Regions from separate parts of the Bacillus sp. LH1 genome, predicted to be linked through region 1. Evidence: riboswitches for the same ligand, from Rfam matches in the RefSeq annotation. Region 1 holds a riboswitch; each other region holds the start of a gene.
What was found. Region 1 has a riboswitch for S-adenosylmethionine ahead of metI (cystathionine gamma-synthase/O-acetylhomoserine thiolyase). Riboswitches for the same ligand answer to the same signal wherever they lie in the genome.
Positions count from the first base shown of each region.

Region 2: another riboswitch for S-adenosylmethionine. It lies ahead of ACX9TM_RS27285 (bifunctional O-acetylhomoserine aminocarboxypropyltransferase/cysteine synthase); the one in region 1 lies ahead of metI (cystathionine gamma-synthase/O-acetylhomoserine thiolyase).
Region 3: another riboswitch for S-adenosylmethionine. It lies ahead of ACX9TM_RS25285 (methionine ABC transporter ATP-binding protein); the one in region 1 lies ahead of metI (cystathionine gamma-synthase/O-acetylhomoserine thiolyase).
Region 4: another riboswitch for S-adenosylmethionine. It lies ahead of ACX9TM_RS16005 (M20 family metallopeptidase); the one in region 1 lies ahead of metI (cystathionine gamma-synthase/O-acetylhomoserine thiolyase).

Region 1 is NZ_CM175007.1:4,154,118-4,162,105, reverse strand. Features, by position in the region: gene ACX9TM_RS21550 (DUF2759 domain-containing protein) at 3-176, opposite strand; gene ACX9TM_RS21545 (MBL fold metallo-hydrolase) at 347-976, shown strand; gene ACX9TM_RS21540 (class I SAM-dependent methyltransferase) at 986-2,098, shown strand; gene ACX9TM_RS21535 (ArsR/SmtB family transcription factor) at 2,241-2,531, opposite strand; partial or broken gene ACX9TM_RS21530 (cysteine hydrolase family protein) at 2,965-3,476, opposite strand; gene metC (cystathionine beta-lyase) at 3,644-4,807, opposite strand; gene metI (cystathionine gamma-synthase/O-acetylhomoserine thiolyase) at 4,804-5,916, opposite strand; SAM riboswitch class I at 6,011-6,121, opposite strand; SAM riboswitch class I at 6,325-6,434, shown strand; gene ACX9TM_RS21515 (bifunctional homocysteine S-methyltransferase/methylenetetrahydrofolate reductase) at 6,505-7,988, shown strand, end outside.
Region 2 is NZ_CM175007.1:5,275,199-5,283,186, reverse strand. Features, by position in the region: gene ACX9TM_RS27300 (transcriptional regulator YeiL) at 1-83, opposite strand, end outside; gene ACX9TM_RS27295 (YjjG family noncanonical pyrimidine nucleotidase) at 191-886, shown strand; gene ACX9TM_RS27290 (chloride channel protein) at 932-2,161, opposite strand; SAM riboswitch class I at 2,483-2,587, shown strand; gene ACX9TM_RS27285 (bifunctional O-acetylhomoserine aminocarboxypropyltransferase/cysteine synthase) at 2,680-3,978, shown strand; gene metA (homoserine O-acetyltransferase MetA) at 3,962-4,867, shown strand; gene ACX9TM_RS27275 (homoserine dehydrogenase) at 5,009-6,304, shown strand; gene ACX9TM_RS27270 (YczE/YyaS/YitT family protein) at 6,335-6,961, opposite strand; gene ACX9TM_RS27265 (LacI family DNA-binding transcriptional regulator) at 7,059-7,988, shown strand, end outside.
Region 3 is NZ_CM175007.1:4,866,036-4,874,023, reverse strand. Features, by position in the region: gene ACX9TM_RS25330 (L-lactate dehydrogenase) at 1-295, shown strand, start outside; gene ACX9TM_RS25325 (PTS sugar transporter subunit IIC) at 318-1,331, shown strand; gene ACX9TM_RS25320 (phosphatase PAP2 family protein) at 1,395-2,042, opposite strand; gene ACX9TM_RS25315 (hypothetical protein) at 2,186-2,713, shown strand; gene ACX9TM_RS25310 (arsenate reductase family protein) at 3,124-3,489, shown strand; gene gcvH (glycine cleavage system protein GcvH) at 3,531-3,914, shown strand; gene ACX9TM_RS25300 (toprim domain-containing protein) at 4,414-4,758, shown strand; gene ACX9TM_RS25295 (thioredoxin family protein) at 4,762-5,070, shown strand; gene ACX9TM_RS25290 (hypothetical protein) at 5,223-5,567, shown strand; SAM riboswitch class I at 5,693-5,800, shown strand; gene ACX9TM_RS25285 (methionine ABC transporter ATP-binding protein) at 5,979-7,004, shown strand; gene ACX9TM_RS25280 (methionine ABC transporter permease) at 6,997-7,662, shown strand; gene metQ (methionine ABC transporter substrate-binding lipoprotein MetQ) at 7,686-7,988, shown strand, end outside.
Region 4 is NZ_CM175007.1:3,099,067-3,107,054, forward strand. Features, by position in the region: gene ACX9TM_RS16000 (Lrp/AsnC family transcriptional regulator) at 1-301, shown strand, start outside; gene ACX9TM_RS16005 (M20 family metallopeptidase) at 470-1,675, opposite strand; SAM riboswitch class I at 1,764-1,865, opposite strand; partial or broken gene ACX9TM_RS16010 (phospholipase D-like domain-containing protein) at 1,942-2,469, opposite strand; gene ACX9TM_RS16015 (RNA-guided endonuclease InsQ/TnpB family protein) at 2,613-3,743, opposite strand; partial or broken gene ACX9TM_RS16020 (DEAD/DEAH box helicase) at 4,385-6,166, opposite strand; gene ACX9TM_RS16025 (VOC family protein) at 6,278-6,670, shown strand; partial or broken gene ACX9TM_RS16030 (hypothetical protein) at 7,022-7,204, opposite strand; gene ACX9TM_RS16035 (low temperature requirement protein A) at 7,614-7,988, shown strand, end outside.

The DNA.
Region 1 (7,988 bases):
AATTAAGCTGCTGGTGGATACCCGTTATATAGAACAGTCATGATCGTAAACCATCCGAAAACGAGTACAGTTGCAATTGCAAAGCCGCTCGCGAAAAAGTTTTTTTCACGAAGTGTTCTAAGCGTAGCAAATACAGCTAACAGAGTGACAAGTGTAAAAATAATAACAAGGCCCATACAATATCCTCCTCTGTCTACCCATTTCTTATTATGAGTTTTTGGAATATTTACTCTTTTATATTGTACATGTTTTAAAAATGATTGTCGAGATAGCATCCTTTCTTTTCCTCAGAGAAAGAAATGTTGTATCATTAAAAGTAAGTTTAATAACTGGAGGAGATTTTCATATGAAATGGATACAAATGCCGTTAGGCCCATTACAAACAAATGCTTATATTTTAATGAACGATCAAAAAGAGTGCATTATCTTTGACCCTGGTCATGAAGGTGAAAAGCTCGTTACATATTTACAAGAAGAACAATTAAAACCATTGGCTGTTTTATTAACACATGCTCACTTTGATCATATCGGTGCTGTTGATGCCGTAAGAGACGCTTTTCATATTCCTGTGTACGTACATAAAGAAGAAGCAGATTGGTTAGGAGATGCAACTGTAAACGGCTCTCAAATTTTTATGATGAACCGCAGTATTACAGCAAAACCAGCGGATCATATTATTGATGCAGAAGGTACATTAACAATTGGATTATTTAATTTTGAAATTTTTGAGACACCAGGACATTCTCCAGGAAGTATTTCTTATTATAGTAAAGAAGCGAATGCTGTATTCTCAGGAGATGTATTGTTCCAAATGAGCATTGGAAGAACAGATTTGCCTGGTGGAAGTTTTGCTGAATTAATTGGAAGTATTGAAGAGAAATTATTTGTATTACCAGATGAAACAGCGGTGTTATGTGGACATGGTCCAGAAACAAGCATTGGCTTTGAAAAAGAAAATAATCCGTTTTTACAATAAGGAGTCATTATGGCAATGGAGCTCATTTTAAGAGAATGGATGGGGAAAGAAAAGGATTATTCAATTTCATATAGTACGTATATGAACCTTGTATTGTATACGGAGGGTCATGGATACTATATGAAAGAACGTGAAAAGATTGGAAGACAAGGGGATTTTTTTACAAGTAGCAATGTATCCTCTGTTTTTGCAAAAACTTTTGCTAAACTTTTTATTCGTCTTGTTGAAAATGGTGAAGTTGCTTCGAATATTTGTGAGGTTGGTGGGGGAACAGGGAAGTTTGCCTATGATGTTTTACAAGAATGGAAGCAATTATCTCCAAACACCTTTATTAATTTAAACTATTCAATGATTGAAGTGAGCCCTTTTCATAGGAAATTACAGCAGGAGCAACTTGGCTCATTTTCTAATGTATCGTACTATACCTCCTATAGTGAAATGGGAGATTCTTTCGAGGGAATTCTTTTTTCGAATGAGTTGTTTGATGCATTTCCTGTTGAAGTAATTGAGAAAAGAAATGGTATATTGTATGAAGTACGTATTACATATACAGAGGAAGGAAACCTTTCAGAAGTATGTAGGCCGTTAAATAAAAGAATTGGTCGCTATTTATTGAAATATAATATTCATATTGCTGAAGGGCAACGTTTTGAAGTACCAATAGTTATGGAGGAGTATATAAAAGAAATTTCGAAATGGTTTCAAAAAGGTATATGTATTACAGTTGATTACGGATACACAAAAGAAGAATGGATGCATCCAGCACACCGCGAAGGAAGTTTGCGAGGATATTATCAGCATAAGCTAATGCGTAACCCACTAGCGCATCCAGGTGAAATGGATCTTACTACTCATGTTCATTGGGACGAGCTAAAGGAGATGTTTAGTATGCAAGGAATGAGTGCAGTATGGCATAAGAAACAATCTGAGTTCTTGTTAGCTGCAGGGATATTAGAACAGCTTACGAGCCATCAAGATACGAATCCTTTTTCTGAAACGCAAAAACAAAATCGAGCAGTTCGTTCTATGATTTTAAATGGAGGAGTAGGGAGTTCGTTTGATGTTGTTATACATACAAAAGATATGCAACATTTACATTTGGATCGGTATGTAACAATATAAAAAACAAGACACAGTATATACTGTGTCTTGTTTTTTAATACGACTTATGTAGTATTATATATTTCCTCTCATGATATATATTTATATTAAAGATATGAGATAAAAAATATAGAATACGTTCTTTTTCTGCGATTATTAGTCCCTAACCTAATAATACGCGAACGAGTTGAATGATTGTTTCATTCTCTACTTTGTAATAAATTTCCAATCCTTTTCTTTCACTAGAAACGATTTTAGCGCTTTTTAATTTTGCTAAATGCTGTGAAATTGTAGATTGTGGCATGTTTAAGCCAGTATACATTGTAGAAACGTTGCTTGGACCGCGCTCGATTAATCCTTTTACGATACATAAACGAACAGGATGAGCTAGCACTTTTAATAATTCTGCATTACTTTCATATAGTTCTAATTCTTTTTGAAAGGTTTCTAACATGTTCTTTTCCACCTCCGTGTGAGCTATTATACCATACTATACATACCAAAAATTTAAAGAAAAGAAAATAGTTGTTGCAGAAAAAAAGTCCTAAAGTAAAGAAATTGTAAGAAAAGAGACCCGGATGTAAATAAAATAGGTAAATTAGCATGTTTTTGTAAAATGACATTTTTGGGTGAAAATTTCGATGCGTTTTAAAAATTGAAAGATATAGATATATTTGTAACACAATTTTATCATGATTTTCTTATTCTTTCAAATGAATATACGAAATTTTTAAAATAATATGACAAAGGAATTATAATGATATATATAGAATATAAAACAGGTTAAAAGAAAAGAAGCTGAATGTCATTCGCTTCTTTATGGTGATAATGAAATATTTGATTACGGCTGATAAATCTTAGGATGATCAAGTCATTAGTCATTTATTCTAAAATTCATCTTTTAGCAACGTTAAAAATCTGTGATTCCATATGTTCTCATAAAAATCAATTGTCTCTTTTGCGGACATAAAAGGATTATTCAACGTAGAGGTTGTTTTCTGTCCCATAAAGTTTTCGTATCCTAGTCCGTGGGCAAACTTAATCGTTGCATCCATACAGTACTCTGTTTGGGCGCCACAAAATTCAATGCGATTTACAGATAATTGATCTAAAATTTCTTTTAAGTTTGTTTTATAAAATGAATTTGCATGTGTTTTTCTTACAAAAAAATCTTGTTCTTGAACATCTAGATCGGTATGAATAGCCCAAAGTTCTTTCTCGGGTACTAAATCATCATCACAATGTTGAACAAAAAGGATTGGTTTATTTAATTTTCTATATGAAGAAATTCTTTTATTTACTTTTTTAGTAAGTTCTGTAAATCAAATAAATGCTCCTCGCTATAACATACGCCATTTTGTAAATCGATAACGATTAAAATATCTGCACAAGTGTCCATTATTTTCACCCCTTTTTATTTCTTAATATATCAATTAATCCATTATTTAGAAATAGATGATATACTTTTATTTTTTATGGACTATAAGAAAAGAAGAAATTCAAATGAATATAGCTAAACCGCATAAAAAGAAGATATGAAAACCTAATCTCATATCTTCTTTTTCTCTATGCATTTACAGGTTCTTCTACATAAGAAAGGGCATTTTCAAAATCGGATATTAAATCGTTAACATTTTCAAGACCGACTGATAACCGAAGTAATGAATTAGAGATTCCTCTTTTATCACGAGCTTCTTGCGACAGTGCTGCATGTGACATTTTTGCTGGATAAGAAAGAATTGACTCTACAGCTCCTAAACTAACTGCAAAAACAGGCAATTTTACTTTTGATAAAAATTTGCGGAGTGCATCTTCTGACTGCAAAGTAAACGATAAGACCGCTCCAGCTGATGTTGCTTGAGATTGTTGAATATCAAATCCGAGATGAGTTTGTAATCCCGGATAATAGACATTTTTTACTTTAGAGTGCTCTTGTAAATAATGTGCGATTTTATTGGCATTTTTAGCTGAATGTTCGAGGCGTACATGCAATGTTTTTAGACCGCGAAGTACGAGAGAACAATCTTGAGGTCCTAAAATAGCACCGAATGCATTTTGTAAAAATCCAAGCTTTTGAGCGAGTTCTGAATCTTTTACTACTGCTAATCCGGCAGTAACATCACTATGACCAGCAATAAATTTTGTAGCACTATGAAGAACGACATCAGCTCCAAGTTCAAGTGGTTTTTGGAATAGTGGTGTCAAAAATGTATTATCAACAAAAGTAAGAGCCCCAATAGATTTTGCGAGTTTAGAAACCTCGCGAATATCTGTCACTTTTAAAAGTGGGTTAGAAGGTGTTTCTACATAAAAGAGCTTTGTATTTGGTTTAATGTTTTGTTTTATTTCTTCTAAATTGGTCATATCAACAAATGTATGTGAAACACCGTAACGGGAGAGTACCTCAGTTATCACTCGGTAAGTGCCTCCGTACACATCTTCTGAAATGAGTACGTGATCACCTTGTGAAAGAAGGAGGAATGCAGTGGAAATCGCTGCAATGCCTGATGCAAAGGCGAATCCTTTTGTTCCGCCTTCTAATAAAGCAATGATATCTTCAAGAGCTTCACGAGTTGGATTTCCTGACCTGCTATAGTCATATTTTCCGAACGTATCTACATCAAACTGGTGAAAAGTTGATGTGTTATAAATAGGAACGTTCACAGCGCCTGTTTGCGAGTCGTGTTTATATTGGTTGTGTAGTAAGAGTGTATCTATAGAATAGCTCATATTCTTACACCTTCTTTTACGAGTTTAATTGCTTGCTTTAAGTCTTGAATTAAATCGTTACTATTTTCAATGCCAACTGAGAATCGAAGAAGACGATTGCATACGCCGTTTGCTGTTCTAATTTCTTCAGGAATATCAGCATGTGTTTGCGTTGCTGGATAAGTCATTAAACTTTCTACACCACCAAGACTTTCGGCAAATGTAATTAAGGATAAAGATTGTAAGAATGGATTAATCCAAGCTTCATCTTTAAGGCGGAATGAGATCATGCCGCCTCTTCCTGGATAAAATACATCTGTCACCCCGTCTTCATCATTTAAATACGCAACAACTGCTTTCGCATTTTCTTCATGTTGCCTCATGCGAAGCGCTAACGTTTTCATACCGCGAATTAATAACCATGAGTCAAATGGGCTTAAAACTGCACCTGATGCATTATGATAATGAGCGATTTCCTCGCAAAGTTCCTTTCCTTTTGCAACGACAAGCCCGCTTAGTACATCGTTATGTCCCCCTAAATATTTCGTTGCGCTATGAAGTACAATGTCAGCACCTTCTGTTAATGGTTGCTGTATATAAGGTGTGTAGAAAGTGTTGTCTACAATAAGGAGTAGTCCGTTCCTTTTCGCTACAGTTGCGACAGCAGCAATATCAGTAACTTGCATTAATGGATTAGTTGGAGTTTCTATGAAAATAGCCTTCGTTTCAGTTGTGATAGCTTGCTCAATTTGTTTAATAGACTGTGTATTTACGTATCTACATCGAACATTCCACTTTTTTTCATGCTCAGAAAATAATCGATACGTTCCCCCGTATAAATCTTCAGATACAATAAGTTCGTCTCCAGAGCGGAATAGAGAAAGGACGAGGAGAACAGCCGCCATCCCTGAACTACAGGCATAACCTTGTTCGCCATATTCTAAGTCTGCGATCGCCTGTTCTAAAAGACCTCGAGTTGGATTGCCAGTTCGTGAATAGTCAAAGCCAGTAGATTTACCAATTCCTTCGTGACGATAAGCGGTTGAGAAATAAACTGGTGGATTAACCGTTCCGGTTGTAGTTTCACTGCGATTTCCGATTTGTGCTAGTTTTGTTTCGATTGTTGACATATGAAAATTCCTCCTTTTTAAATTGAAACATTAAGTGAATATAAAATAAAAAAAGCCTTCTAAGAAGAAGGCTTTCGGTTTGAATAGAGTCTTCTTCTCATCTGTCAAATCTTTCACAATTTGCTGGAATTAGCACCTTATTAACAAAATGTTAATGGTTGCTGAGGCGTCACAGGGCCAGTCCCTCTACCTCTCTAGATAAGAATGTTCGTATGAAATTTTTATTATGTTTTTAACTTTACAATAAAATATAACTGAATTGCAACTTTATTTTAAATAATTTTTATTTTTCCGCAAGTGTCATTGACTTTTACTTTTGTGCATGCTAAATTTATTAAAAAATTAACAAACATTGTTAAAAGGGGAACGCATTTCCTTTTAGCTACATAAATAAAATAATAAAGACAACTCTTATTGAGAGCGGTGGAGGGAAAGGCCCTGTGAAACCCGGCAACCTTCAAACGAAATGTTTGAAACGGTGCTAATACCTGCAAAACGAATGTTTTGCATAATAAGAGGAGGAACGATTATGTCCCCCTCTTCAAAGTGAAGAGGGGGTTTTTATATTGATAGAAATGAGGGAGAGTCGTGAAATTACTAGATTTATTATCAAAAGGAATTGTAATAGGTGATGGTGCGGTTGGGACGTTATTGCATTCACATGGTTTGCAAAGTAGCTTTGAAGAATTGAATGTATCTGATCCAGACTTAATTATATCGATTCATAAACAATATGTAGCTGCTGGAGCAGATGTAATTCAAACGAATACGTATGGAGCAAATGAGGCGAAATTACGTATGTATGGTTTAGAAAATCAAGTTACAGAAATTAATAGAGCGGCAGTAAAACTGGCGAAAGCATCTGTGACAGATAAAAATGCAATTTTAGGAACAATTGGTGGTATGAAACATATCGGAGCTGTTACAACGACTGATATGGAAAGAGAGTTTATGTTACTTGAACAGGCAGGGGCTTTACTAGAAGAACAGGTTGATGGATTACTATTAGAAACTTTTTACGATGAATTTGAATTACTTCATGCCGTTAAAGTATTGCGTAAGCAAACGGATATTCCAATTGTTGCGCAATTAGCGTTACATGAAGCAGGTACGACTCAAAATGGAAATGATGTCAATGAAATATTAAAGCAACTTATAGATTACGGTGCAAATGTTGTTGGATTGAATTGTCAACTAGGGCCGCTTCATATGACGGAAGCTTTCAAAATGATATCGATTCCTCAAAATGGCTATTTATCAGCATACCCAAATGCAGGCCTCCCGAATTATGTGGATGGACGTTACGTATATGAGGGAAGCCCAGCTTATTTTGAAGCGATGACACCGAGATTTATTGAGCAAGGTATTCGGTTATTGGGTGGTTGTTGTGGTACGACTCCAGAACATATTCAAAGTATGAAGCGCGCTGTTGCGAATATTACCCCTGTAATAGAAAAAGACACGATTCAAAGGCCGAAAGTCGTTCATACGCATGAGAAACGTTCGAAGGCTCACGTCACTCTAGCAGAGAAAGCGAAAAAACAAACGACAGTTGTAGTAGAATTAGATCCACCGAAAACGTTAGATACACAGCGTTTTTTTGAAGGAGCAAGAGCGTTAAAAAGAGCGGGAGCAGATGCTATTACTCTAGCAGATAATTCATTAGCATCGCCTCGTGTTTCTAATATGGCGATGGGTGCGTTATTAACGAAGCATGATATCCCAGTATTGACGCATTTAACGTGTAGAGATCATAACGTCATTGGACTACAATCTCATTTGTTAGGTTTATCGGCGTTAGGGATGGAAGAAGTGTTAGCTTTAACTGGTGATCCAGCGCGCGTTGGTGATTTTCCCGGTGCCACTTCTGTATATGATTTATCCTCTATTGAGCTTATTAAAATGATTAAAGAAATGAACGATGGACGTTCAATTTTAGGGAAATCAATTGGACCGGCGACAAGGTTTTCTGTAGGCGGCGCATTTAATCCTCACGTGAGGCACTTAAAAGCAGCGGTTAAGCGAATGGAACGAAAAATAGATGCTGGAGCGGAGTATTTTTTAACTCAGCC
Region 2 (7,988 bases), 1.1 Mb from region 1:
AAGACATGAAATGAAAATAGGGTATGGAATTGATGGATTTGCATGTATTGATAAATTTCTTCCTCATTTTTGCTGATTTTCATATTTTCACCTCTATTTATAGTATGAGATATCTCCTATTATCTTTACAAGAAGGAATGATACGATTTATGTAAATTTGTTTTTGTAGAAAAGAGAGTGTGATGAGTTTATGAAAAAATATAAAACATTGCTATTTGATGTAGATGATACATTATTAGATTTCCAAAAGGCTGAAAAAGTGGCTTTACGGGTGCTTTTTGAAGAGAAGGGAATCCCTTTAACAGACGAGATAGAGGCTCGTTATAAAAAAATAAATAAAGGTCTTTGGGATGCTTTTGAAAAAGGTGAACTATCACGCAATGAAGTTGTAAATACACGATTCTCTCTGTTGTTTAAAGAGTATGGAGAAGAAGTAAATGGAATATTATTCGAAAATAATTATCGTAACTACTTAGAAGAAGGAAATCAACTCATGCAAGGTGCATTTGAATTTATAAATCAAATTCAAGGGGAGTATGAATTGTATATAGTGACAAATGGTGTTTCTAAGACGCAAGATAAACGTTTGCGCAATGCAGGGTTACATTCATTATTTAAAGATGTCTTTGTTTCGGAAGATACAGGTTTTCAAAAACCGATGAAAGAGTATTTTGATTATGTTTTTGAACGGATTCCTAACTTTGCACCTGAAGAAGGGCTGATTATTGGAGATTCATTAAGCGCTGATATTAAAGGTGGATATGTAGCGGGAATTGATACTTGTTGGTTTAATCCAGAAAGGAAATTAAATGATAGTGGGATTATACCGACATATGAAGTGCATAATTTTGAGGAGTTAGAAGCGTTATTGAAGCAGCATGTGTAATAAAAAAATAGACAGTGGAGCTTTCGTCCCCACTGCCTATTTTTATTAATTTTTATTTTCGTTATGTTTTGGGAGTGGAAAGGCATTCCCGATAGCAGCTGCACCAAGCATGGGCAATAGTAAATTAAGCGGGAAAAACATAAGTAATAGTAATGTTATAGCTATTGGCTTTCGTAACGCATAGCTTGAAATTGCTGTTGTTACGATGGCAACAGATGCTACTGGATCTATAGGAAGAATAGATGCTACAGCGTATCCGATACTTGACCCAGAAAATATAATTGGGAAGATATGTCCACCTCGCCACCCTGTGTTCAAACAAACGGCAGTAATGCACAACTTTAAAATCCCTGAAAGAAGTAGTATCCAAAAAGATAAATGGCTCCATTCAACAACTAATTCTTTTAATTGATGTTCCCCTGAAAATAATGTGTACGGAAGAAAGGTTCCCGCAATTCCTAATAAAATACCACCGATAATTCCGAGTGTCAGCTTGTATTCTCTAAAAGGGTGAATTAACTTTTCTAATGTGAATTCTAACTTGAAATAAAAGAAACCAACTATAGCACCGATACTAGCAAGTGGAAGAAATGCAATCCATTCATTGAAAGAAAGTGTACCTTCTCCGAAATCAACAATAAAGGATCCACGATTATCAAGTTTACTCAGTAGTAAATAAACAGAAAAACCTGCGAAAGTAGTAGCTAAGTATACAATCGCTTTTTTTCCTTTAGAAAAAGCAGCAATTTCTTCCCCCTCATTTTCATTTGGTGCTAAATAACCGAATAATGGTGCGTTAAAAATGACACTTAAAGTAGCGCCAATTCCGATCTCGGTTAGCTCATTCATACCCTTTAAGGCAAATTTAAAGCGATCCCCTACCCATGTGCACAGTCCGCCTATAATTCCAACTAGTGCGGCTTCTGGACCAAGACTAGCACCGAAAATTAAAACAATAATCGCTGTTAAAGTAGCCCGATGGACAAAGCGATATTCGATTCGACCAGTTTTTTTATATTCAGCCATTACTTCAGGCATAAGGCGTGGGTATGTACCGAAATGTTTTTGTGATAGACCAACAAGGACCCCGCCAATTATTGTTACGCAAAGGGTGTAATAAGAGGGAAAAGAGAGAACTTCAGGCAAGTATCCCCAAATAAAGTGGATTCCAATATTTATTGTGACTAAAAATAACCAGACTGTAGCTCCTACTATAGATCCTAGAAGAATGCCATATAGAGCAAGTATGTAATGCATATCTTTTTTATTTGTCATGTTATACCTCCGTTATGTAAATCTTAGTAGGGAAAAAAGTGAAATATACTAGTGAAAAATGGATTGAATATATATAGTATCTTTTTGAGAAGATGGCCTATTCAACATATAGGCTAACTTTTGGGGAATTTGAATTTATAGGTTAAATTACTTATTTAATTTTATAGACTGATTTGAGGTTTTTAAAGGTCTTTTTTGAAATAGACTAGAATATATTTCTTTTGTTGCTTTATATGAAACTGTTAACATTTATTTTAGAACATTCAGAAAAACTGTTTGACATTAGGAAATTATTGCTATAAAATCAACGGTAATTGTATAGTCTTATCAAGAAAAGGTGGAGGGACAGGCCCGATGAAACCTTGGCAACAGCCGTATAACGGAATTGTGCCAAATCCTGCAGGTAGTAATCCTGAGAGATAAGAAAGAGCCTTTAGAGCGTGTTTTCAAACTGCTCCTTTCTTGTTTTCAGGAAAGGGGCAGTTTTTTATTTTGTATAAAAGAAAGGAGAATGAGAGATGGGAGAATCATGGGGAAAAGGAACAATTTGTGTGCAAGGTGGCTATACGCCAAAGAATGGTGAACCACGTGTTTTACCACTTTATCAAAGCACAACGTATAAATACGATACTTCGGATGATTTAGCAGCTCTATTTAACTTAGAGGCAGAAGGATATATTTATACACGTATTGGAAACCCTACTTTAGCAGCATTTGAGCAGAAGTTATCAGATTTAGAAGGCGGTGTAGGAGCTGTTGCAACGGCTTCTGGGCAAGCAGCTATTATGCTCGCAGTTTTAAATATTTGTAGTAGTGGGGATCATTTACTTTGCTCTTCAACTGTTTACGGGGGAACGTTTAATTTATTTGGGGTGAGTTTACGTAAGCTTGGCATTGATGTTACGTTCTTTAATCCAAATTTAACGGCAGATGAAATTACGGCACTTGCTAACGATAAGACGAAACTTATCTATGCAGAATCATTAGGAAATCCAGCGATGAATGTTTTAAATTTCAAAGAATTTTCAGCTGCCGCTAAAGAATTAGAGGTACCTTTTATCGTTGATAATACATTAGCAACTCCTTATTTATGCCAAGCGTTTGAATATGGGGCAAATATTATTGTTCATTCTACGACGAAGTATATCGATGGGCATGCGAGCTCTTTAGGCGGTATTGTAATTGACGGTGGAAACTTTGATTGGACAAATGGAAAATATCCTGAGCTTGTTGAACCAGATCCAAGTTATCACGGTGTAAGTTACGTTCAAAACTTTGGTGCAGCAGCATATATTGTGAAAGCACGTGTTCAACTATTAAGAGATTATGGAAATTGTATGAGCCCATTCAATGCATATATTAGCAATATTGGCTTAGAGACTTTGCATTTACGAATGGAGCGTCATAGCGAAAATGCTCTGGCAGTTGCTAAGTGGCTTGCTAATCATGAACGTATTGAATGGGTGAATTATCCAGGCTTAGATAGTAATGAAAATTACTCATTAGCACAACAGTACTTGAAAAAAGGTGCTAGTGGTGTTTTAACTTTCGGTATTAAAGGCGGATTAGAAGCAGCAAAAGAATTTATCGCAAATGTAAAACTAGCAACTCTTGTAACGCACGTAGCTGATGCACGAACTTGCGTTATACATCCTGCTAGTACGACGCATAGACAATTAAATGCTGAAGATCAGCGTTTAGCGGGTGTTACATCTGATTTAATTCGTTTATCGGTTGGTATAGAAGATGTTTCTGATATTATTGCAGATTTGGAAGCAGCTCTAGTTGGAGGCAAAACACATGCCGATCATAATTGATAAAGATTTACCGGCTCGCAAAGTGTTGCAAAAAGAAAATATTTTTGTAATGACGAAGGAGCGGGCAGAAACACAAGATATACGTGCTTTAAAAATTGCTATATTAAATTTAATGCCAACGAAGCAAGACACAGAGGCGCAATTACTTCGCTTAATTGGAAACACACCGTTACAATTAGATGTTCATTTGCTTCATATGGAATCACATCTATCGCGTAATGTAACGCAAGAACATTTAACAAGCTTTTATAAAACGTTTCGTGATATTGAAAATGAAAAGTTTGATGGGCTCATTATTACAGGAGCGCCAGTGGAGACCCTTGCTTTTGAAGAGGTAGATTATTGGGAAGAGCTTAAACATATTATGGAGTATTCAAAAACGAATGTAACATCTACGCTCCATATTTGCTGGGGGGCACAGGCTGGCTTGTACTATCATTATGGTGTTCCAAAGTATCCCCTTAAGGAAAAAATGTTTGGTGTATTTGAACATGAAGTTTGCGAGCAACATGTGAAATTATTACAAGGATTTGATGAATTGTTTTTTGCTCCGCATTCTCGTCATACAGAAGTACGAGAGAATGATATTAGAGGAGTGAAAGAATTAACATTGTTAGCAAACTCTGAAGAAGCAGGTGTTCACCTTGTTATTGGGCCAGAAGGAAGGCAAGTGTTTGCTCTTGGACATAGCGAATATAGTTGTGAGACGTTAAAACAAGAATACGAACGAGATCGTGACAAGGGATTAAATATTGATGTGCCAAAAAACTATTTTAAACATAATAATCCAGATGAAAAGCCGCTTGTTAGGTGGAGGAGTCATGGTAATTTATTGTTTTCTAATTGGTTGAATTATTACGTGTATCAAGAAACCCCTTATATATTGTAAAGAAAGATTGTGTAACACGTGGTAACGTTTTCCTTGTAAAGATTAACCTTTATTTTTCCGAATGTTCAAAATACATTGTTTTTCAGATTTTTTACTCATATAATTTCATCTAAACACAATTTTTGAGGGGTGGACAGTACTATGAAAGAAATTCAAGTTGGGTTATTAGGTCTTGGGACAGTTGGCAGTGGTGTGGTTCGTATTATTACGGATCATCAAGAACGACTCATACACCAAGTAGGTTGTCCAGTGAAGGTAACGAAAGTATTAGTGCAAAACATTGAGAAAGAGAGAGAGGTAGAGGTACCTTCTACTCTATTGACACAAGATGCAAATGAAATTTTAGATAATCCAAATATTGATGTTGTCATTGAAGTGATGGGTGGCATTGATGATGCAAAATCATATATTTTACAAGCTTTAAAAAGCGGAAAGCATGTTGTAACTGCAAATAAAGACTTAATGGCATTACATGGAGCTGAATTATTAGCGACAGCAAAAGATAATAAGGCTGATTTATTCTATGAGGCGAGTGTGGCAGGGGGAATTCCAATTTTACGCAGTATCGTAGAAGGACTTTCTTCAGATCTTATTACGAAAGTAATGGGAATTGTAAATGGAACAACAAATTTTATTTTGACGAAAATGTCAGACGAAGGGAGAGCATATAACGACGTGTTAAAAGAAGCCCAACAACTTGGATTTGCAGAAGCAGATCCAACATCAGATGTAGAAGGTTTAGATGCAGCAAGAAAAATGACGATTTTAGCTACCCTCGGTTTCTCTACAAATGTAGAGCTTGGAGATGTGAAAGTAAAAGGGATTACCTCTATTACAGAGGAAGATATTGAATACAGTAAGAGCTTAGGTTATACAATTAAATTAATCGGTCTTGCAAAACGAGATGGTGAAAAATTGGAGGTTACAGTTGAACCAACTTTACTTCCAAATACACATCCTCTTGCGGCAGTACAAAATGAATATAACGCTGTGTATGTGTACGGTGAAGCAGTTGGAGAAACGATGTTTTATGGACCAGGCGCAGGAAGTTTACCGACAGCGACAGCTGTTGTTTCGGATTTAGTTGCTGTAATGCAAAATATTAGATTAGGGGTAACAGGAAATAGTGCTGTAGTCCCACAATATCAAAAAGTATTAAAAGAGCCAGACGAAATTGTCGTGAAAAAGTTTTTAAGACTGCATGTAAAAGACGAAATTGGTGTATTTGCAAAAATTACTTCATTGTTCTCTGAGCGCGGAGTTAGCTTTGAGAAAATTATTCAAATGCCGCTTGAAGAGAAAGGAAAGGCTGAAATTGTAATTGTAACGCATCGTGCGTCTCTTGCTGATTATGATTATATTCTACATACGTTGCAAGGGTATGAAGAAATAGATTGTTTGAAAGCGAACTATCGAATTGAAGGGGATGCTAAGTAGTATCTCTTACCATAAAACAGAAAGAGCCTATTAAGCAGCTTGCTTAATAGGCTCTTTTCTATTTAAAATCTGCGTACCAACTTGAATAAATGCTTGGATAATCCAGCCTGTTGTAAAGGATAAGATGATTGTTCCAAAATAGATAGGTCCATCTAATAAAAAGCTTAACGTTAAAAATAAAAAGGCTAATGAAATCTCTGTTCTTCTAAACGTCCATTTTTTCTTCTCGGCAACCGTTAAAACGAAAGCTTCTTGAGGCGCTGCACAAAGGTTTGTAGAGACGTAAAGACCAATTCCAGCTCCAACGAATAGATTTCCGCAAATAAGTGTTATATATTTTGGAAGAGAGCGGATAGCGTCCATAATAGTTGTAATGGAACCAATCCAATCAACAAAAAGAGAAATAAGAACCATCGTTACAATTGTACCGATTGTAATTTGTTTTCCATTCCAAAAGAGTACGATAAGTGTAAAGGCAAAGTTAATCATGAAAATCCAAAAACCAATACTTATCCCAAAATTTTGATATAGTGCAATAAAGAAGGAATCATAAGGGCTAAGTCCAAAGGAAGTAATTGTCGTCATCATATTAATACCGATGGCAAGAATGAGTAAACCGCCAATGAAAAATATATATTCTAATTTGAATCGAAGCATAGTTGTATATCCTTTCTAAATGTATTTGCTAGGAAAGGATATATTGTGGAAAGCTTACCAGGTCAAGGAAGAATTTTTGTGAGAAGGGGAAAATGAGATGACAAATATAAGAAAGATTGCTGAACTTGCTGGAGTATCTGTTTCAACTGTTTCACGTGTACTAAATAATCATCCGTACGTAAATGAACAGAAACGAAAAGAAATTTTAGCGATTATAGAAGAATTAAATTACACGCAAAACGTGAATGCAATTCATTTAGTGAAAGGAAAAACGAATGTAATTGGCGTTTTATTGCCACACGTAAATGATCAATATTATAGCGCTATTATCGAGGGGATATCAAAAGAGACAGCAAAGAATAATTATAATATGATGCTTTGCCAGACGAATTATAGTGAAGAAAGAGAACTAGAAATTTTGAATATGTTAAAAATGAAAAAGCTTGATGGGGTTATTATTTGTTCTCGGACAAATAGTAAGGAGAAGCTTGAAGAATATACGAAATTCGGCCCGATTGTTATGTGTGAAGAAATAGATTCGAAGTATATTTCAAGTGTCCATATCGATTACTACAAAGTATTTTCACGTGGGATGAAAAGCTTAATAGATGCCGGTCATACACGTATTGGATATTGTATTGGAAGAAGTAATAGCGTTAATAGCCAAAGACGAAAGAAGGCGTACGAAGATTCGCTTCAACAGAGTATCGTAACATCGTTAGAGACCTGGAAATTTGAGGGATGTTTTACAGTGGAAGATGGACGCAATGTAATTAGAGAATGGGCTCATATGTCAGTAAAACCGACGGCGTTCCTTGTATCTTGTAACCATATTGCAGCGGGGATGGTTACAGAAGCAAAAAAACAAGGAGTTCGTATTCCAGAGGATATTACGATTATCGGGTGTGATGATCAAGAGGTGGCAGATATATTGGGTATAACGACGATTTCGCATTCTAGTAAAAACGTTGGAGTGAAAGCGTTTGAATTATTATATGAAAAGATTAATGAAGAGAAATTAGATGTG
Region 3 (7,988 bases), 710 kb from region 1:
TGCAAAAGCTGGCTGGGAAATTTATAAACGTAAAGGAACTACTTATTACGGGATTGGAAATTCTCTAGCATATATTGCGAGTTCAATCTTTAATGATGATCACCGTGTCATTGCTGTATCAGCCATTTTAGATGGTGAGTACGGTGAATATGATATTTGTACAGGAGTACCAGCTATTATTACTAGAGACGGTATAAGAGAAGTTGTAGAACTCAATTTAACAGAGGATGAAGAATCTCGATTCGCAAAATCAAACGATATTTTACGTGATTATATGAAAACAATTGGTTACTAACTTATAGGAGAAGGTGAAACAAATGAAGGAATATATAATGTCTCGTGTATTTAAAGCATCTGCTGGAATCGCACAAGGTATTTTCGTATCCCTCGGAATTGGTTTACTGATCGAAAATATAGGAAGAATTGTTGATATACCATTACTTATTACAATCGGAGTTGTTGCAAAATCACTAATGGCACCGGCAATTGGTGCTGGAATTGCTTTTATGCTCGGTGCAAACGGTCTTGTAATCTTCTCGGCGATGGTAGCCGGAGCGATTGGTGCCGGATCCATTTCGATTACTGAAGCTGGTCTAATTATTAAAACAGGTGAGCCAATCGGTGCATTATTAACAGCAACTTTAGCTGTATATATTGGTAAACGTTTAAGCGGAAAAACTGCGTTAGATATGATGCTCGTTCCATTTGCGGCCATATTAGGTTCTGGTTTAGTAGGCATTTGGTTATCTCATAATATTACTCCTGTTTTAAATGCAGTTGGAGCGTTTATTAAAGATAGCTCAGCTGGTAGCCCATTCATCGCTTCTATCGTCATTGCAGTAGTTTGGGGACTATTACTTATCTCTCCAGCTTCATCAGCTGCGTTAGCAATTGCACTTAGCTTAGACGGTGTTGCAGGTGGTGCAGCTCTTGCTGGATGCGTTGCTCAGTTTATCGGATTCTCTGTCATCTCAGCAAAAGAAAACAATTTAGGTGGCATATTAGCTCAAGCACTTTGTACTCCGAAAGTACAGTTACCAAATATCACTAAAAATCCAATGATTCTCGTCCCAACTGTCGTCGCCAGTGCTATAGTCGGTCCAGTATCAGCATTAATTTTCCAACTGGAAGCAGGAAAGGAAATTGCAGGTCTTGGATTAAGTTCTCTTATAGCACCAATTAATTTAATTTCCAGCCAAGGATGGGAAGTTCTCCCGGCGATGGTAATTACTTATATCGTCATTCCAGTAGCTGTTTCTTATATACTTTACATTGCTCTTAAAAAAGCAGGTCGTATTCATTCTGGTGATATGACTGTACCGCAATCTTAAATTGAAAATCTCCTTAATAATAGATAAAAGCAGACTGAAGCCACAGTCTGCTTTTTTGTCATGCTACATTCTATGATTTTGTTTTACTGGAACTCTTATTGGTTCTTTGGCCAATAAGAGCTGAACGCCGAAGTAAAGTATGCTTGCAAGCGTCATTCCAGAAACGGCATCTACAAAGGCATGCTGCTTCGTAAATAGCGTTGATAAAATAATAAGTGTACCGAAGAAAGTAAGGATGTAATATTCAAAAACATGCTGTTCTCTACGCTTAAAGGCAGCTAACATAATTACAAATGTAGTAAGAACGTGAATGCTAGGGAAACAGTTTACTGGCTGGTCGATACTATAAATATAGCGAACTAGTTCAGAAAATACATCTGTTCCAACGACAGTCGGACGTGGTACAGTTGTTTGCCAAAAATAATAAATAGAAAAACAAGCAAGCTTTCCAAAAATAACACTACTTAAAGTAACATAATATTGCTTTCGGTCAGCAAAGCAGTAATAAATAAGTGCGCCGTATAAGTATGGAAACCAAAGTAAATAAGGAATAATAAATGCTTTTACAAATGGAATCCAATCATCCACTACAGTTGTAACGTCTACTGCGTGAACAGTCGATTTATTTAATACGTCGTAAAGGGGACTTACGAGCACGAGTAGAAGTATATAACTTAACGGAAGAAAAGATGAAAGTTTAAATTTCTTCATGTTGATCTCCTATGTTTAGTAATGTAAGTAAATTCAATTGATTATAATATAGAAACGTGAATTGGGCTATCGATTTTACTTACATTTTCTTGAATTAACCTTACGTTTTTGTCACTTGACTAAAAAGAAGGGGAGGGTGCTAAATGAAGCGTTTATCGTATTTCTTATTTTTTATATTGATATGCCTAGTCGGTGCTGGGTGTGCAAAGGATAAAGAAGGAGAGAAATTAGAATATAACGGAAGAGCACTCGTAATTGGAGTTGTTGGAGAAAAACCGAAAGATACGTTTAGGAATATAAAGTTTGAGGAAATGAAGTTAGAGGAACTGGAAAAGAAATCTAAGGAAGTAGATGGTTTTCTAATAATGAAAGATCACTTTCAAGAAGCCTCAACAGAGCAATATAAAAATGTATTTTCATCACTAAAGAAACCAGTGTTTTTTATCGGTTTACAAGATAAATCATATTCGATTTTTATTACAAAAGGGATAGAGTATAACAGTGCCCGAAAAGATGTAAATGCTATGTATACGCAAGGGTTTGCGAATATCGGAAGTGGTGAAGGACAACAATGGGCAGTTGGTTTATCGAATGGTGGAAATACAGAAGAAAGTATTCATAATATGTATATCGTCGTATTTCAAACAATTGCAGATTATTTAAATAGATAATGAAGGAGCCTGCAAAAGAGGCTTCTTATTTTTTTAATCAAACGTTTGTTTAAGCTGTATGTTCGGTAGGAAGAAACCGATGTAACTCAAGGGTTAACAAAGAAAAATAGAGAATTAATCAAACGTTTGTTTAAGCTGTATGTTCGGTAGAAAGAAACTCCTGTAGTTCAAAGGTTAAGAAAGAAAATGGAGAATTAATCAAACGCTTGTTTAAGATATATGTTTGGTGCAGAATCTGAAAAATTTATATATTTATTTTTTTCTTAACAAATGGCGGAAAAATAAGAAAAATTCGCAGGATTATTAAAAATTATCACGAAATAAGTAAAAGTTTAGCGAATAATGGTTTGAAATAATAAAACGTTTTCTATATGATAAAGGTAAAGGTTAGTAAAAAAGTAGGTGAATTTATGACAGTAACATTTTATTCATATCCAAAGTGTGGCACATGTCAAAAGGCAAAGAAATGGTTTGAGGCAAACGATGTAGCATATGAGATGATTCATATTGTTGAAAATCCACCATCAAAAGAAGATTTACGTAATTTACATGAAAAAAGTGAATTACCATTAAAAAAATTCTTTAATACAAGTGGAATGCGTTACCGTGAACTTGGTCTAAAAGATAAGTTGAAAGATGCAAGCGAAGACGAAATGTATGAGCTTTTAGCATCTGATGGCATGTTGATTAAACGTCCAATTGTAACAGATGGAACGAATGTAACACTTGGTTTTAATGAAGAGCAGTTTGAAAGTGTGTGGAAAAAGTACCAATAAGGTATTTTTACATAATTAATACATTCACTGGAGGTACAGTCATGAGCATTCCAAATAATTTACGTTACTCTGAAGAACACGAATGGGTAAAAACTGAAGGTAATGAAGTTGTTATCGGTATCACTCACTTTGCACAAGGTGAGCTAGGCGATATCGTATTCGTTGAACTTCCTGAAGTAGGTGCAACAATCGAAGCTAACGAGCCATTCGGAAGCGTAGAATCTGTTAAAACAGTTTCTGAGTTATACGCACCTGTAAGCGGTAAAGTTGTAGCAGTAAACGAAGAATTAAGTGACCAACCAGAACTTGTTAACGAATCTCCATACGAGGGTGCATGGATGGTTAAAGTTGAACTTTCTGATGCAAGCCAAGTTGAGAAGTTATTAACTGCAGAAAAATATGCAGAAATGACAAACCAAGACTAATTATAGTCGACTAAAGGACAGCCTTTGTGCTGTCCTTTTTTATTTTTTGTGAAATAATGAAATTCAAGTTATATGTAAATAAATAAGCTATTATGAGAAAAACTGTTTTTTGGTAAGGTTTCATAAGTCTTCACAATCTAAACGAGCCGCTTGCGCTTTTCATTGTCCAGCTCCACCTCCTAGCCCTTCATGTCTAAGAACCTTCCGCACGAGAAGACAAAAAGCGTCTTCTGTGCGAAAGAACCTTAGCCAACAGGGCTAAACAGTCGGTTCCGCTTTTCTTTATGATCCAGCTCCAGCGGCTAGATTGTTCGGTGGCTTCGCTTCTTCCTACAAGGCCAAAAGCGCCTTTACGTCAGAAGCTCCATCCCCCTCACAATCTAAACGAGCCGCTTGCGCTTTTCTTTTGCAAAAATAAACAGGAAACAACATGAAAATAACGAATATACTATATACTAAGTTCAAGGTTGTATAGTATATGGTGATCGGGTGATGACATATGATTTATGTAGAAAAAGTCATTATTGTAGAAGGTACATCAGATAGAAGAAAGATTGAATCTATTATTCGTGAACCGGTGGAAATTGTTTGTACAAATGGTACAATTGGTTTGTCGAAAATGGATGAGCTCGTTGATCAGTTTTTTGATAAGGAAGTGTATGTGCTAGTGGATGCTGATGATGCTGGAGAAAAGTTAAGGAAACAATTTCGAAAAGAATTCCCGCAAGCCGAGCATATCTATATTGATCGCTCGTACCGAGAAGTGGCAACTGCGCCATCTACACACTTAGCAAATGTATTATGGGGAGCCGACATTGACGTTTATACAGAATATTTACGGTAAGGAATGATAGAAGTGATTGATTGGACAGGAGCCGAAGCTACAGCCCTAATAGAGAACGAAGAAAAAACAGTATTATATGTATATACTCCAATGTGTGGAACATGCCAATTAGCAAAAAAGATGTTAACAGTGGTTGAGATGACAATTGAAGATTTGAAAATTGGGATGTTAGATTTAAATTATGCTCCGCATTTAGCAAAAGAGTATGGGATTGAAAGTGTACCTTGTTTACTTGTTTTTGAAAATGGGACACTGATGAAGAAGATATACGCATTTCATTCGGTTGAATATTTATATACGGAATTAAAGTAGGCGGCAAAAATTTTGCCGCCTCGACATATTTCTTGGGAAATATGTCGAGATGCAGGATGGATACAGTATTTGTCGAGCGAAAATAACAGGATTGCTCTTTAGTGAGAGGGAATGGTATGTAATAGAAAGTGATATGAAGGATGTGATTTAGGGTGAGATTATATTCTTTGCTTCAATCATTTGTAAATTACGCTAATGGTCAATATCATTTAGAACCGCTTTTAAGACAAGAAGAAAAAACTGTTAATTTTCGCTTTGGAGATGAAAGTTGTTCGTTACAAATTTCAAGAGATTATATAGAGTTGGTACATGAGGAAAGAGGAACGGAACAAATCATTTGCTTAGATGAAAAGGATATAGAACAATTGGTGAATGGAAATGTACGATTGCAAATGCTAATGAATGATGGACGTGTACAATATTCGGGAACGTACCGAACGATGTTATTAGTGGAATCGATGTTTCATATATGTAAACCGATGTCAGTAGGTGCTTAAAATTCTGAAGTTTCATTTTTTGCGAAAATTTCTGTTGACATGGTGAGTGTATATTGATACAATTCAAGTCATAAAATATAGACAATTTCATAAATTTCAAATCAGACGAAAATTGAATCTGATTTCTCTTATCAAGAGAGGTGGAGGGACTGTGCCCTGTGAAGCCCGGCAACCGTCAACTTATGTTGAAATGGTGCCAATTCCTGCAAAGCAAATGCTTTGAGAGATGAGAGAGAGGGATAATGTTGTTATATACGCATAAAAACCTTTCTGCTTCTCTAAAGCAGAAAGGTTTTTTTATTGTTTGAATGTGGAGGACATTCAAATAATAAAAGTAATGATAATAGTGGACTACACGCATTAAAAATAAAAAATTGCGGAGTCGACCTAAACAAAAAAGGGGTGAACATCATGATTCTATTAGAGAATGTAAGGAAAATATATAAGGCGAAAAGCGGTGATGTCACTGCTGTAGATAACGCCAATTTAAAAATAGATAAAGGTGAAATATTTGGTGTTATCGGATATAGTGGCGCTGGAAAAAGTTCTTTAATTAGATTGTTCAATCAGTTGGAGAAACCAACTTCTGGCCAAATTACAATTGCAAATCGTGTCATTTCAGCAATTACAGGAAGCGAACTTCGTAAGGCAAGACAAGAAATTGGAATGATTTTTCAGCACTTCAACTTACTTTGGTCACGAACAGTACGTGAAAATATAGAGTTTCCACTTGAAATTGCAGGTGTTGATAAAGCGAAGAGAAGAAAACGTGTTGATGAATTAATTCATCTTGTTGGATTAGAAGGAAGAGGAGACGCGTACCCATCTCAGCTGAGCGGGGGACAAAAGCAACGCGTCGGGATTGCAAGAGCATTAGCTAATAATCCACAAGTGCTTTTATGTGACGAAGCAACGTCAGCTCTTGATCCGGAAACGACAGATCAAATTTTGGATTTACTATTAGACATTAATAAGCGCCTTGGTTTAACAATTGTACTCATTACACATGAGATGCACGTAATTCGAAAGATTTGTAATCGTGTTGCGGTAATGGAGAAAGGAAAGATTGTAGAAACAGGCCCAGTACTTGATGTATTCCGTAATCCGAAGCAAGATATTACGAAACGATTTGTAAAGCAGTTAACGGATTCTGAAGATACAAATGAAACGATTGAAAGTTTAATTGAAAAATATCCAGATGGAAAAGTAATTCGTTTGCAGTTTATCGGTGAGGCTGTAGAAAGACCAGTGCTTCAACGATTGATGCAACGCAGTGACATAGAAGTTAGCATTTTGCAAGGAAATATCGCACAAACGAATAACGGTTCTTACGGTAGTTTAGTCGTTCATTTAAATGGTGAGGAAACAGCGATCCAGCAAGCAATAGAAGGAATTCATCAAGATCAAGTAGAGCTGGAGGTGATTGCACATGGATAAGTTACTTGCAAATGTTGATTGGAATCAAATGTTAGAAGCAACTGGTGAAACGTTATATATGACGGCAATCGCAGCTCTTGCGACATTTGTTTTAGGACTCATTTTAGGATTGTTACTCTTCATGACAGCAAAAGATAATTTATGGGAAAACAAATCAATTAATACGGTGATTGGAGCATTCGTAAATATATTCCGTTCTATACCATTCATCATTTTAATTATTTTATTAATCCCATTCACAAAGATTATTCTTGGAACAATTCTTGGAGCAAGTGCAGCTTTGCCGGCTTTAATTATTGGAGCAGCACCATTCTACGCGAGAATGGTTGAAATCGCACTTCGCGAAATTGATAAAGGTGTAATTGAAGCTTCAAAAGCAATGGGAGCAAAAACAAGCACAATTATTTTGAAAGTGTTAATTCCAGAATCGTTACCAGCATTAGTATCTGGTATTACGGTTACGACAATTGCTTTAGTAGGCTATACAGCAATGGCAGGAGTTGTTGGTGCTGGTGGCCTTGGAACACTTGCTTACTTAGAAGGATTCCAAAGAGGGAATAACGATGTAACAATCGTTGCGACAATTTGTGTATTACTAGTTGTATTTTTAATTCAGTGGATTGGTGATAGTTTAACGACTCGAATAGATAAACGATAATGAAAAACGGGAGGATGTTTCAAATGAAAAAATTGTTACTTACGGCACTTATTTCAACTTCAATTTTTGGATTAGCTGCTTGTGGCGGGAAAGATAAAGATGAAAAGAAACTTGTTGTGGGTGCTTCTAACGTACCGCACGCTGTTATTTTAGAAAAGGCAAAACCGTTACTTGAGAAAAAAGGAATTGAGTTAGAAATTAAAAAATTCCAAGACTACGTATTACCAAATAAATCGTTGGCGGATAAGGATTTAGATGCAAACTACTTCCAGCACATTCCGTATTTAGAAAAAGAAATTAAAGATAAAAAATATGACTTTGAAGTA
Region 4 (7,988 bases), 1.1 Mb from region 1:
TGAAGATCAAGGAGTTATAGCGGCTTATCGAACGAAATTTGAGCCTGCAAAAATTAATAAAAACATTCAAGCATTCATCATGTTTAAAACGAGCCAATGCTCTGATTTTATTCAATTTTGTAATGCCGCTCCTGAAGTAACAGATTTATATCGAATTAGTGGGGAGTTTAATTATATGATGAAGGTCATGAGCGATTCGATGGATTCTCTCGCTACATTTTTAGACTCCTTAATGCAATTTGGCTTGTCATCTCCTTTAATTGTTTTAAAGAGTGAGTTTGAGGAGAAATTGTCGTTCTAATAAAGGGATACGTATTATCCTCCGCTAACAGTACAAGCTTTTCCTTTATGAGAAAATCCAACAGAATCAATGATTAGTAACAAAAAAAAGAACATTGATTTTCAATGTTCTTTTTTATATCTCTACTTATTAATTAGATCTCTATTCGAAAAAAGTACCTTAATCCCCTTACCCTTGATTCCTCTGCGCCTCTCTAAACTCCTCCTTCACCTTCTCTAACAACCCTTCTTCCGTAATTAATCGATACGCCGTATTTGCTAATGCTTTTGCCGATGTAATTAATGCTTTATCTCCAAGTTCTGAACGTGCTGCTTCTCTAAATTCATTCGTATGTGCAATTAAATCATCTGGTCCGATTTTAATGTACGGATGAATTGTCGGTACGACTTGACTTACGTTTCCTGCGTCGGTTGAACCGATTCCTACTCTTTCTGTACGATTTACATCTTCACCTAATAGTTCTAGTTCTTCCGCTACAATATCGTTATATGTTTTTGTTACGAGTAATTCATCGATTTCATTTTGGAATTGATGGATTTTTACTTTCGCACCTGTTGCTAACGCTGCTCCCTCAGCAATATTTTTTACTTTTTCTGTTACTTCTGCACATCTTTTTCGCGTTGCTGCACGGATGAAGAACCTTGCTGCAGCGTAGTCAGGAATAATGTTAGGTGCTTTTCCTCCTTCTGTAATGACGCCATGAATTCTCACGTCTGACGGAAGTTGTTGGCGAAGTGCATTAATACCGTTATAGAGCTGAATAACCGCATCTAATGCGTTAATCCCTTCTTCTGGCGAAGCTGCAGCGTGAGCTGTTTTTCCGTAAAAATGAAAATCAAGTGGATCGACTGCTAGTGAAGGACTCGTTGTCGCTGTTTTTCCGCTCGGATGAATCATAAGCGCCGCATCAATGTCTTTAAATAAACCTGCCTTTACATAACTTGATTTCGCGCTACCATTTGGCCCGCCTTCTTCTGCTGGCGTACCAAACACGACAACTTCTCCGCCAATTTCTTCAAGTGTTTCTGATAATGCAATTGCTGCTGCAACACTAATTGTGCCGATTAAATTGTGACCACACGCATGACCGAGTCCTGGTAAAGCGTCGTACTCCGCTAAAAATGCAATTGCCGGTCCTTGTTTTCCAGAGCTTTTTCGCGCGATAAATCCCGTTTCATGTCCAGCTATATTGTGCTGTAACTGAAACCCTGCACTACCTAGTAATAAACTTAACGTTCTTGATGCGTAAAACTCTTGGTTTCCAATCTCCGGATTCGCATGAATATCATGACTTGTTTCTATGTACTTTTCCTTATTTCTTTCGATACTCTCTTCAATTGTTTTTCTTTGTGACGCTACTCCTGTCGCTCCCATTGTTCTTCCTCCTTTTATTTTCACGTAAAAAAGCCTCTTTCTAAAAGATAGAAAGAGGCTTCTGTATATACAGTCAAAATGAGCTTCTTTCTTATCTTTCAAGTTACCTTGCTGGAATTGGCACAGTATTCATAACGAATCCGCTGCCGAGGTATCATAGGGCCAGTCCCTCCACCTCTCGTGATAAGAATTTTCATAAAATTATATTAAATTATTTTTTATTCTAAGTTCATTCCAAGTAAAAGTCAAGGAATTCCTATCCGAATTTACCGAATATCTAAAAATCCTTTTAATACACCAATTGTCTCAGGTGCTTGCAGTCTTGCACATACGTACGGAAATTCCGTACTACCTTCAAACATCATTTGAGATGTAAGCGGTGCGCCTGCCCAGAAGATTTCATCATCGATTACTAGGAACGGGAATGCTTTATTTTGTCTTTGTAACTTTACATTTTTCAGTGGAACTGGTCCGTCACTATACACTGTTATTTGCGCATTTGTACGCATTAACGCTTGCCATACTCGCTTATCCACTTGTTTTGTACTTGGAAGTGAAATAATAATTTTTCGTTTTGCTGCTAAAATATCTTTTAATAGCCCTTTCGTTTCCTCAAGATTCATTTCCATAAACCAGCGTAAACGTTTCGATATTTTTCGTTCCCACAATTGTCTTGATGTCGTGCGATCATACACATCTCCGTGACGTTCTATATGAGCTGTTAATTGTGATAACGCTTGTTTTCTCGATAAATTTTTGCGCATGTAGTGGCAATCTGATAATTGAATGAACTTCCGATACGATAAACTTAACTAAATCTATACAATTCAATCAAATTTACACGAGTTAGTGCTTCATCGTGTTCTCGCAACCCCGAAGGGACGAGGGGTATAACACTCCACACGAGGCAGTATCGTTACCTCCTATTATCAAGCATTTATTTTACCCATCTTGATAAATTTATCGCAGCATTTACATCCCTATCGTGATGGCTATTGCATGAAGCACAACGCCATTCACGAATCTTTAAACTCCACTGTCCTTCTGGTTGAACTGAATGGTCGTATTTTACGCCGCAACATGAGCAAATCTTGCTTGAGGCGAACCATTTATCAGCTTTTACATACGCAATGCCGTACTTCTCGCACTTGTATGACAAACATTGAAAGAAGAAGTTTAATTTTTGAAATGAAAATGCTTTCGATAGCTTTTTGTTTTTTAACAGGTTTGAGATAGATAAGTCTTCCACAACAATCCTCATTGGTTTGGTTTTCACCAATTTAGCTGTTGCTTGATGGATATGGTTATTTCGGATATTCGTAATTTTCCTAGATAACCGCAGGTGCTCAGCTTTCGCTTTTTCATATCCGGCAGATTGAATTTTTACACCTTTTTTAAATCGCCTAGACATATCTCTTTGTGCTGACTTTTTCCTTTTCAAAAGCTTTTTAACCTTGGCATCTTTGTTTATATTTCGTTCTTTCATACCATTAGAAGCTACAAACAACTCTTTTAACCCAACATCCACACCAATCAACTCGTTCGTTAGTTCTTGGAATTCAAAGTCTTCTTGGAATCCTACACTAATCCACCAGTGACGACCATCAAAGGTAACTCTTGGATTGGATGGTTTTTTGTTTCTTGGTAGTTGTTGGCTTGTTTTCACTTCTCCAATAGACTGAATATGAACGACTTTCTTTCCTATAATCAGTCTTTCATAATTGGCATAAAATCCTTGGATTAAATCTTTTTTGGATTTATAAGAAGTGTGAGAACCATTTTTGTACTTTTTGAACGAATTTTTTCTCGCCGTATCAAAATCTTTTGAAGCCTGTTTGGGAACTTGTGCATTAATGTCTTTTAACCACTCATATCTCTTTCGCTTCTTGATCTTTGTAAATCGTTTCTGTAAAGCTAACTGTGAAACAGATTTTCCAAATAGCTTATAGTATCTATCACTCATTCTTTTACAATAGTTATAAGCAAATCTTGCAGCACCAGCATGGTTTCTAAGCACTTTTTCTTGTTCAGGCGTTGGAATCAGTCTAACTTTCTTCGCCAATATCATCAGAATGTAACTCCTTTAATGAAAGATTTGTTCTTCTGAATCGTAGCGTGTTCCACCAGCATTCTCCTGAGACTACCAGGATACAAACCTGTTAATTCCGATACTTGACTAACTCGTGAAAATTTCATTATTATTCTCACCTCATTGAACCTATCGCAGCACGTACGTTCGATGAATTCAATGAAGTTTGATAGATTCAATAAAATTTATCTTGTTCAACTAGGGCCGCAATTCCTTAGCCAGTTCTCTTATGAACTTCTCATGTTTTCACATGAGCGCAGACTATATGTTTATCTACTTAGAGATAGAGGATTTTTCCACCACCATAGGCTTGTGATGTACTCTCGCCAGTTATACGAGATAGTCGTTGAACGTTCATCTTATCACTTTTGACTTAGATGATTCGAGGCGGAAGACCCATTGTTCTAGTGTTTAGGATTTAACCTTGCACCATCTGATTGATTTTTTCTGCTTTCGCGACATTCACGCTCGCTATTTCTAGCCACGTTGTAGTTCAATCAGCTTTAGGGATTGCCCGCAGTTAACCCTCACTACTAGCCAATCACTTGACTAGCAGGGCTTACTGATATATTTAATTAACTTTCGTTATAATTGGTTAAATAAATCGTAACAGTTAGTTACCCTCTCGCTCTCGTCACTGCTACATTGACGAGGCGATGGTTTTTATGGTCAAAGAATAATACGCCAGGTCGTTCTTGCGGATAACTGTCAACCGTATCAAAGATCATCATATCTCTTTCAGAACCTTGGAACTTATGAACTGTCGCCGCTAAAACTGGTATGTTTTGATATTTCGTTCTCTGCAACATTTCTCTAATACACGTCGATAAAAAGCGTGACTGCGCCCTGTAAGGTGTCACAATACCAATTGATTGAACACCGTCTAACAATCCGATTAACATCATTTGCATTGCTACTAAACCAGACATAATGTTAAAACGTGAACCAGAAGCAGCATCTTTTAACGAAAAAGCTCCCATTTGGCTCGTATCAAATAAAACACTCGCTTCATTTGCAAACGGCTGCAATTGCGCAAGTTCTTTACGCTCTGAAACAGACGGATGATCGTATACTCTATTTTTATAAATAAACGAATTCGTAAACTTCGATATATCCGCATGCATACGTCTTTGTTCCTGCAACATAAATAGGTTTGGGTGTGCTTCTGATTTATTAACAGACTCCACAATCCCAGCATGGTAAAACATATCTTCTCCAAGCCATTTGCGAACGAGTTCATGATTTGCCATCGCAATTGGAGGTAACTGTAAAAAGTCACCGCAAACGACGATACGTTTTCCAAGTGAAGCAGCTAATGCAATTTGCGGAACGAACGCCATACTCACCTCATCTACGACAACTAAATCAAATGTACGCTCATAAATTAGCGCATCAATGGCACATTTCGATAAAGTTGCGCCGATTACTTTCGCATTTTCAATATATTCTTTTTCTACTTCTTTAATTTTAGCCTTTTGCTTTCGAAGATCACTTTCAATCTCCTGCATACGCTTCTTATCAGAGGACGTTGCCTTATACGATAAGATTTTTTCACGAAGCTCTTGGCGTGTCTCTTCTAAATAGAGTCTTTCCTCACCCCATGATTCGTTCGTCGTTTCAACTAACTTAGATGCAAGTAACGTTTCATGATTTCGTATATGTTCATGTTGACTATAACCGTAGCGAACAATTTCGCCAGGCGTCCATTTCTTTTTCTTCTCAATTTGCTTCGTTACTTCACTCATTAATACGTCTACTGCCGCATTACTATGAGCTAACACAAGTACCGATTTTCCTTTTTGATAATGGGCCGAAATAATACGTGATAAATTGTAAGACTTCCCTGTTCCCGGCGGTCCCCATACGTACGTTGTCGGATTATAAAACGCGCGATATGCCAGTTCATTTTTTGGATTTTTCATCTTCTCAATATGTTTCGGGCTGCTCGTCCCATCAACAAGACGCTTTATACGATTACGTTTCAGCTTATCTTTACGCGCTTCTTTCAATCGCTCTTGCAGTTGCTCTAAAAGTTGCCACGGTTCACTGTATAAAACCGATTCTCTTATTTCACCTTGTATATAATCATTTAATTTCAGTTCTATTTCTAATCCATGTACAGATAATACTTCTCCTGTCGCTTCCTCACCATCGAACTCAATTCGAATCGGTGAACCTTCAGGTAAGCTTACTTCCGAAATAAGCTGAAATACGTATACTGTACTTTCATAATCTGTATATAAAAAACGACCATTCATGATAGAAATTTTACTACCACCTATCGTTTTCCAATGTTTAATTTCATATGCTAATGCATAATGCCACTCTTTCATCGTTTCCGATAATGAAGGAGTTTGAGTAGTTGTATTCATCGTATAATCTCCTTCCTTCTCCCCAAACATACTTTCTCACTATACCATATAACACGCTAAAATTTGTAAGGTTTTTATCTTGCTTATTTTCTTAATTTTCAATAATATATTGTATATAATTTTCAGAAAGAAGGAATCTACATGCCAGTTAGAAGAATAGAACACGTTGGACTTATGGTTGCAAACTTAGAAGCATCTATCTCATTTTATGAAGAAGTAGTCGGCTTACAGCTCCTTAAACGTATGGGGCACCCGAACCCAGACTTAAAACTCGCTTTTTTAGGTGTGGAAGAATCGAAAGAAACGATACTCGAATTAATTGAAGGCTACAACTCTTCCCTTCCGGCAGAAGGAAAAGTACATCACATTTGCTTTAAGGTAGATTCATTAGAGGATGAAATTGAAAGAATACAAAAACACGGCGTAACCTTTTTACTAGGAGAAGAAATCGAAACATTACCAGATGGAACACGTTACATATTCTTCGCTGGCCCTGATGGAGAGTGGATTGAGTTTTTTGAGACGGAGAGATAAAGTGAAACTTTAGTCAGCCCACAATAAACGGGATAATAACTTTATGATTCACATAAGGAGTAGAAACTGATGAATACAGTTTTTATTATCGTTTTTTGGGTACTTATACTATTTCCACTTCTTAATATAATTCTGATAAAGAAGTGGAATATAAGTCCCATTGATCTCATGGGGGTATTTGGCAATTTAAAAATGCTGTTTACTTATAGCACTTTTACGAATGCAAAAATAGCCAAAATACGCAAGCAGTTTCGCATAAAAACTTGCATATTTTAGGCTGTTTAATTGTACTCCTTATTTTGTTAAAGTTACCCGTCAGTTCAATTCCAAAGACCTCATGTGATGAAGTTCGTGTTCTGTATCCGCTACACTATCTGTAGCAACAGTTGCTATCTCATTTTCTTCAACACTTGACATTGCTCGATTTATAGCCTGTTCTAGCTTTACGTTCTTCTTGTTCATAGCTGTTACTAAGCGTTCTATAGTTGCTACATCTTTATGATAAAAAATTCTAGAATTATTATTGCTACATTCTTTCATTTTATTAATTAGTATGATATACCATCACAGCACCAGAAAGACTAATATAAGCTAGTATCATCCATACGTTATCATTTCTAATCTATCCTGTTTAGAAATGATAACGTTTTTTTGTACTTAAAGGTATTAAAATTTCTTAAGTTGATGGGAATATAGGGTGTCCCCTATATGGTGGAGATAAAATCGTAGCGGATAACAAAGGAGAAAAACTAAACGGTCTAAAAGTATTGTATTTTAATATTAAAATTTTAAAGGTAGCCAACTATATAAAATGTAACACTGACGTTCCAGGGGATTATGTTGAATACAATAATGAGGAAAAATGGTTTATGTCTATATTATTTTCTCTTCCAATTACTATATCTTTTTAGCATACTATTAACTATAAGGAGGGAGTGCAGAAATGGAAGAAAAGAAAGTGACGTGGTTAGAACTCTTTTATGATTTGTTATTTGTGGCGGCAGTGACGGCTGCGACTCATGTTTTACTTCATGTTGAAGATGGTCAAATCCATGCAGAGTATTTAGTAAAATTTGTCTTAATTTTTATTCCGATCTGGTGGGCTTGGGTAGGGCAAACCATCTTTGTTAACCGGTTTGGAAAAGATTTATTTCATCAAAGAATTTTTTTGATCCTGCAAATGTTTTTTGTCCTAATAATGACATCAAGCTTATCAGCTGATTTTGATCCTTATTATCTTTCTTTTTTAATTGGCTATATTGGCTTAAGGGTCGTGACTGCAATTCAATATCTTGTTGTCCAGCGTATAGAAGAGGGA